Regions from separate parts of the Jeotgalibacillus sp. 10bf12 genome, predicted to be linked through region 1. Evidence: a T-box and tRNA genes for the amino acid it is inferred to sense, from the RefSeq annotation. Region 1 holds a T-box; the other holds one or more tRNA genes.
The links. The T-box of region 1 lies ahead of trpS (tryptophan--tRNA ligase). A T-box ahead of a tRNA ligase gene usually reads a tRNA of that ligase, here a tRNA-Trp.
Positions count from the first base shown of each region.

Region 2: it encodes a tRNA-Trp, which carries the amino acid that the T-box ahead of trpS (tryptophan--tRNA ligase) is inferred to sense. The anticodon was not compared.

Region 1 is NZ_CP200276.1:2,033,790-2,037,167, forward strand. Features, by position in the region: gene opp4C (oligopeptide ABC transporter permease) at 1-181, shown strand, start outside; gene DH10bf12_RS10580 (YuzI family membrane protein) at 283-486, shown strand; gene trpS (tryptophan--tRNA ligase) at 489-1,484, opposite strand; T-box leader at 1,548-1,749, opposite strand; gene DH10bf12_RS10590 (putative glycoside hydrolase) at 1,951-3,138, shown strand; gene DH10bf12_RS10595 (GNAT family N-acetyltransferase) at 3,316-3,378, shown strand, end outside.
Region 2 is NZ_CP200276.1:1,897,524-1,900,901, reverse strand. Features, by position in the region: gene DH10bf12_RS09940 (B3/B4 domain-containing protein) at 1-490, shown strand, start outside; tRNA gene DH10bf12_RS09935 (tRNA-Gly) at 762-835, opposite strand; tRNA gene DH10bf12_RS09930 (tRNA-Leu) at 842-926, opposite strand; tRNA gene DH10bf12_RS09925 (tRNA-Cys) at 989-1,062, opposite strand; tRNA gene DH10bf12_RS09920 (tRNA-Gly) at 1,074-1,148, opposite strand; tRNA gene DH10bf12_RS09915 (tRNA-Gln) at 1,155-1,229, opposite strand; tRNA gene DH10bf12_RS09910 (tRNA-His) at 1,235-1,310, opposite strand; tRNA gene DH10bf12_RS09905 (tRNA-Trp) at 1,331-1,404, opposite strand; tRNA gene DH10bf12_RS09900 (tRNA-Tyr) at 1,410-1,493, opposite strand; tRNA gene DH10bf12_RS09895 (tRNA-Thr) at 1,509-1,584, opposite strand; tRNA gene DH10bf12_RS09890 (tRNA-Phe) at 1,591-1,666, opposite strand; tRNA gene DH10bf12_RS09885 (tRNA-Asp) at 1,729-1,804, opposite strand; tRNA gene DH10bf12_RS09880 (tRNA-Met) at 1,813-1,886, opposite strand; tRNA gene DH10bf12_RS09875 (tRNA-Val) at 1,908-1,983, opposite strand; tRNA gene DH10bf12_RS09870 (tRNA-Glu) at 2,002-2,076, opposite strand; tRNA gene DH10bf12_RS09865 (tRNA-Ser) at 2,086-2,177, opposite strand; tRNA gene DH10bf12_RS09860 (tRNA-Asn) at 2,179-2,253, opposite strand; rRNA gene rrf (5S ribosomal RNA) at 2,259-2,374, opposite strand; rRNA gene DH10bf12_RS09850 (23S ribosomal RNA) at 2,619-3,378, opposite strand, start outside.

The DNA of each region.
Region 1 (3,378 bases):
TGTACCGGCGACAATTCCGAGCTGGGGTAATATGCTCTCTGCTTCTCAGGAATCTGATGTTCTTGCAAATAAGCCATGGATCTGGATGCCACCTGCCATCATCCTGACAGTAACAATCCTGTCAATCAACTTTATTGGTGAAGGTCTTAAGGATGCATTTAATCCTAAATCTATCCGCTAAAAAAAGGCACCTCTTTTTATAAGAGGTGCCTTTTCATTTCCTGGGAAATGTTTTTTCACTCAGTTGCATAGGATAAAAATGGGGTGCTGATTGTGATTAGAGTGTTAATTTATATTGCCGGCTTTATATTAATCAGCTCGGGATTTTTACATAGTGTCATCTTACTGAATCTAATTCCTTCAGGTAATTCCACATTGGAGTACATAAAGTATCTTTTCAGCCATTCAGAGACATATGGTATTCCTGCCGGGGCATTGCTGATCCATTTTTCGACAATAAAAAAATCCGGCAATCGCCGGATTTAGTTTTATTTATTCTTACGCTTTCTGCCAAGACCCATAGCCGTTTCCATTTTTTTGACCATTTTACCTGCTGTAAAGTTTGCCTTCTCAGCACCATGATCAAGTATTTCATCCAGTTCCTCAGAGTCCATCAGCTCATAGTAACGATCCTGAATCGGCTTAATATGTGCTACAACAACTTCAGCCAGTTCAGCTTTAAAGTCACCGTAGCCTTTTCCTTCATAAGCTTCTTCAATCTCTGCAATTGTTTTACCAGTCAAAATTGAATAAATAGAGATCAGGTTTGAAACACCAGGCTTTTCTTCTTTGTTATATTTTACAATGCCCTCAGAGTCAGTTACTGCACTCTTGATCTTTTTAATAATCTGAGTGGGTTCATCCAGCATGGAGATAAATCCTTTTTTATTCGCATCAGACTTACTCATTTTCTTCAGAGGATCCTGAAGAGACATAATTCTTGCACCTGTCTTGGGGATTCTTACCTCAGGAATGGTGAATATGTCATTATACTTTCTGTTAAATCTTTCAGCCAGATCTCTTGTCAATTCAAGATGCTGCTTTTGATCCTCTCCAACCGGTACAAGATCAGTTTTATATAGCAGAATATCTGCTGCCATCAACGGGGGATATGTCAGTAGCCCGGCTGAGACACCATCTTTACCTGATGATTTGTCCTTGAACTGTGTCATTCTCTCAAGCTCACCTATATATGAAACGCATTGTAACATCCAACCCGCCTGAGCATGAGCAGGCACTTCAGATTGAATGAACAGTGTAACCTTCTCAGGATCGAGGCCTACAGCAATATACATTGCAGCAAGACTCTTAATATTCTTTCTTAACTCGAGACGGTCCTGAGGCATTGTAATTGCATGCTGGTCCACCACACAGAAGTAACAGTTATAGTCATCCTGGAGATCAACGAACTGCCTCATTGCACCAATATAATTACCAAGTGTGATGGTTCCACTCGGCTGAATGCCAGAAAAAATCGTTTTCATAAAAATTCCTCCTTTAATTAGACACACAAAAAATCCGTCCCTTCCTATTAATCGATGTTAATAGGAAGGGACGGATTTTCCGCGGTGCCACCCTTATTGCAGTTGAAAACTGCCACTTTAAGCTCATAACGCAGAGCGGTACGCTAATCGCTTTTCACGATTAGAGCTCAAAAGTCCATTCACTGAAGTTAAATATCTGCTTACACCGACCGCAGACTCTCTTGAATTTAATTCATCAGCTACTACTCTCTATCATTGCCTGTAATATAAAAGATCCTTTTATTATTATAAGCCAGTTTATAAAAAGGAATCAATGATTTTTCAGTTTCTCAGGAAAATTAGAAAAAAATATGTCATTTCAGAAATTATTAACAAAATAATTCAATATGACGTTTCTTTTACGATTATTACTTGTTAGAATTATAAGGTACATAAAAATGAGTTAGTAGGAGAGGTATACGTGTCATTGAAATACATCGCAACTTCTGCAAGCGCTGCACTTTTAGCTTTTACGGTTTTCAGCACTGACGCAAACGCAGAAACACAACACGAAGAACATCAAATCAGAGAATTTATTGAAATGCAAAAAGTTTTTCCGGAATCGATGCCAAGATTCGTTTATGACTCAGGGTTATCTTTCGAATATCCGGATGCAGTCAGAGGAATTTATGTGACTGGACATTCTGCCGGTGGAGAAAGATTCGAAACGTTACTGGATTTAATGGATAATACAGACTTAAATGCAATGGTCATCGACGTGAAAGAAGATCACGGTTATTTAACATATACGCCTGAAGAAGATTCGGCTTTTACAGATATCGGTCAGCCGTACATAAAAGATATGCGTGAAATGCTTGAGACGTTGGAAGAACATGAAGTGTATCCGATTGCACGTGTCGTGGTATTTAAAGATTCAGTGTTAGCTGAAAAAAGACCTGACCTTTCATTCCAGGAAAATGGCCAGGTATGGGCGAATGGACGGGGAGAATCTTTTGTTAACCCGTTTATGAAGGAAGTATGGGATTACAATGTAGACATTGCAATTGAAGCAGCAAAAATGGGATTCAAGGAAATTCAATTTGATTATGTCAGATTTCCTGAAGGCTTTGAAACCCGTGATGATGTATTAGAATATGGCACTGGTGATTACGTGGATGATGGCAGTGACGATACAAATGAAAGAGTCGATGCTGTAACTGATTTTGTAGAATATGCTTCAGATCAGCTTGAGCCTTATGATGTAGATGTTTCCGTAGATATCTTCGGATACTCTGCAACGTTACCTGAAGCACCTGGTATCGGTCAGAACTTTAACCGTATTTCTGAGCATGTTGATGTCATTTCATCAATGATTTATCCAAGTCACTGGACATCTTACTTCGGTATTGATAAGCCGGACCTAGAGCCTTACAACCTGATTTCAGAGTACGCAAAAGTTGAAAATGCCAAGCTTGCTGAACTTGAGAACCCTCCAGTATCTAGACCATGGATTCAGGACTTCACTGCATCATACCTTGGTACGGGTAATTATCTGGTATACGGACCAAAAGAAGTTAAAGATCAAATTGATGCACTTTATGACAACGGAATTAACGAGTTCCTTTTATGGAATGCAGGTAACACATATACTGGTGGAGTAGACTACTTGCCATAACCTCATGAGATACACCTTAGAAGCCGGCACGCTTATTTTGTGCCGGTTTTTTACATGTATTTAAGGACAGTGGTTTAAAAATTCAAAAACAGGGAAGAGTATAGAAGTTATCAATCCCTCATATTATAACCTCACTATACTCAACTCAAATCTTCACGATCTGAAAGGGGAACTACTATGCATTGGTATGAAAAACTGAAAGATTATTTTCCGGTAGAGGAAATGAAATCACGCGAACAT
Region 2 (3,378 bases), 140 kb from region 1:
TGAAGGCATAGCTGAATGGAGACAATTGTTTAAGCATTTCGGTAAAGATCCTAACCGATACAGACCAAGTACCGAAGCTCTTCTCAGAAGAATTTCAAAACAAAATTATCTGCCGAGTGCTAATTCAGCAGTTGATCTGAATAACTTCTTTTCCCTGCAGTACGAAACGCCGCTAGGCATATACGATGCTGAAAAGATCAGCGGACCAGTTGAGATCAGGGTCGGCAGCAAACATCAGCAATTTGAAGGCTTAAACGGCAGAGAAAACTCTGCTGAAAACCTGGTTATCGCTGCTGATGATCATGGGCCATTCGGCAGTCCAAGCGTTGATTCAATCAGAACTGCAGTAAGCAGGGATACAACTGAAGCATTACACATTGTCTACTTCAGACCCTCACTGCCAACTGAGGATCAGGAAAAGCTGCTTGATTCGTTAAAGCATATGTTTATCCAGGTAAATGGAGGTACTGCAACATCACAAATTATTTAAATATATTATATCATCCGGACACGATCGATCAAAAAGCCTCATCATATATGAGGCTTTTATATTTATTTAAATACATAGACCTGTTAAAGCAGACCGCTGATTTACGGTCCGAAGTATACTCCAAGTGGCCCGGCGGTGAGCCAAGAGGCTTCATCCCTCCCAGCCACTGGAGACACTGCCTTCCTAAACAGTCTCTTTAACATAGTTAAAGACACAAAAAAACGCACCGCTTCGTTTTAGTTAAACGAAACACTGCGTTGGTTATGTATGTTGGAGCGGGTGATGAGAATCGAACTCACGACATCAGCTTGGAAGGCTGAGGTTTTACCACTAAACTACACCCGCGTATGCTGGTACCGATGGCCGGGATCGAACCGGCACTCCCGAAGGAACACGATTTTGAGTCGTGCGCGTCTGCCAATTCCGCCACATCGGCATGATAGTATGAATCTTATCATACGCATGTACGTATTACAAATCACAATTATTTAAAATATTTGGAGGCGGTAACCGGACTCGAACCGGTGATAAGGGTTTTGCAGACCCGTGCCTTACCACTTGGCTATACCGCCGAAAATAAAAATGGAGCGGAAGACGAGATTCGAACTCGCGACCCCCACCTTGGCAAGGTGGTGTTCTACCACTGAACTACTCCCGCAAAAAATGGCTGGGCTAGCTGGATTCGAACCAACGCATGACGGAGTCAAAGTCCGTTGCCTTACCGCTTGGCTATAGCCCAATATATGGGGCGACTGATGGGAATCGAACCCACGAATGCCGGAACCACAATCCGGTGCGTTAACCACTTCGCCACAATCGCCGTAATGAAATTTTTAAAATTGGCAGGGGCAGTAGGAATCGAACCCACACCGGAGGTTTTGGAGACCTCTGTTCTACCTTTAAACTATGCCCCTATGAATGGTGGAGGGGGGCAGATTCGAACTGCCGAACCCGAAGGAGCGGATTTACAGTCCGCCGCGTTTAGCCACTTCGCTACCCCTCCATATAAAATTAAAACTGGTGCCGGCAAGAGGACTTGAACCCCCAACCTACTGATTACAAGTCAGTTGCTCTACCAGTTGAGCTACACCGGCAATACATGGTGGCTTTGGACGGAATCGAACCGCCGACACATGGATTTTCAGTCCATTGCTCTACCAACTGAGCTACAAAGCCAAATATTTAAGCATTTTCTATCTTACTATGTAAATAATTATTTTTCAACCATCAGTTGAAAATGGCGGTCCCGACCGGGATCGAACCGGCGATCTCCTGCGTGACAGGCAGGCATGTTAACCGCTACACCACGGGACCAAAGGTAATTGCGGGGGCAGGATTTGAACCTGCGACCTTCGGGTTATGAGCCCGACGAGCTACCGAACTGCTCCACCCCGCGACGATATAAAGTTAGAAAGAATGGTGGAGAATGACGGGCTCGAACCGCCGACCCTCTGCTTGTAAGGCAGATGCTCTCCCAGCTGAGCTAATTCTCCATGGGAATAAATTTTAAATGGTGACCCGTACGGGATTCGAACCCGTGTTACCGCCGTGAAAGGGCGGTGTCTTAACCGCTTGACCAACGGGCCAGTATGCAATGGCGGAGAGCAAGGGATTCGAACCCTTGAGACAGCGGTAGCCGCCTACACGATTTCCAATCGTGCTCCTTCGACCTCTCGGACAGCTCTCCATGGCTCCACAGGTAGGACTCGAACCTACGACCGATCGGTTAACAGCCGATTGCTCTACCACTGAGCTACTGTGGAATATTGCCTAGCGACGTCCTACTCTCACAGGGGGAAACCCCCAACTACCATCGGCGCTGAAGAGCTTAACTTCCGTGTTCGGCATGGGAACGGGTGTGACCTCTTCGCTATCATCACTAGACTATATCGCAACTCGGCGACAAGTACTATCATAACACTTTTCGAAGGCAAATGCAACACTTTTTTTCGCGCCTTCAAAACTGGATACGTTCATCAAAGTAAGAGATTTTCCGAGAATCAACCTTAGTCCAGTTTCAGCTCCTAGCTTTTCGGCTGCTTCACCCTGCCTGTTTGAGACTAACGTCTCACCCATTCAGGCTTCCACCAGCTCTCAAAGCTGACCAGTCGCTTCCACTTTCTTATATTTGGTTAAGTCCTCGATCGATTAGTATTCGTCAGCTGCACATGTCACCATGCTTCCACCTCGAACCTATCTACCTGATCATCTTTCAGGGATCTTACCACTTGCGTGTGGGAAATCTCATCTTGAGGGGGGCTTCATGCTTAGATGCTTTCAGCACTTATCCCGTCCGCACATAGCTACCCAGCGATGCCATTGGCATGACAACTGGTACACCAGCGGTGCGTCCATCCCGGTCCTCTCGTACTAAGGACAGCTCCTCTCAAATTTCCTGCGCCCACGACGGATAGGGACCGAACTGTCTCACGACGTTCTGAACCCAGCTCGCGTACCGCTTTAATGGGCGAACAGCCCAACCCTTGGGACCGACTACAGCCCCAGGATGCGATGAGCCGACATCGAGGTGCCAAACCTCCCCGTCGATGTGGACTCTTGGGGGAGATAAGCCTGTTATCCCCGGGGTAGCTTTTATCCGTTGAGCGATGGCCCTTCCATGCGGAACCACCGGATCACTAAGCCCGTCTTTCGACCCTGCTCGACTTGTAGGTCTCGCAGTCAAGCTCCCTTATGCCTTTACACTCTTCGAATGATTTCCAACCATTCTGAGGGAACCTTTGGGCGCCTCCGTTACTCTTTAGGAGGCGACCGCCCCAGTCAAACTGCCTGCCTGACACTGTCTCCCGGCCCGATAAGGGCCCGGGTTAGAAGTTCAACACAGCGGGGTAGTATCCCACCAATGCCTCCACCGAAGCTGGCGCTCCGGT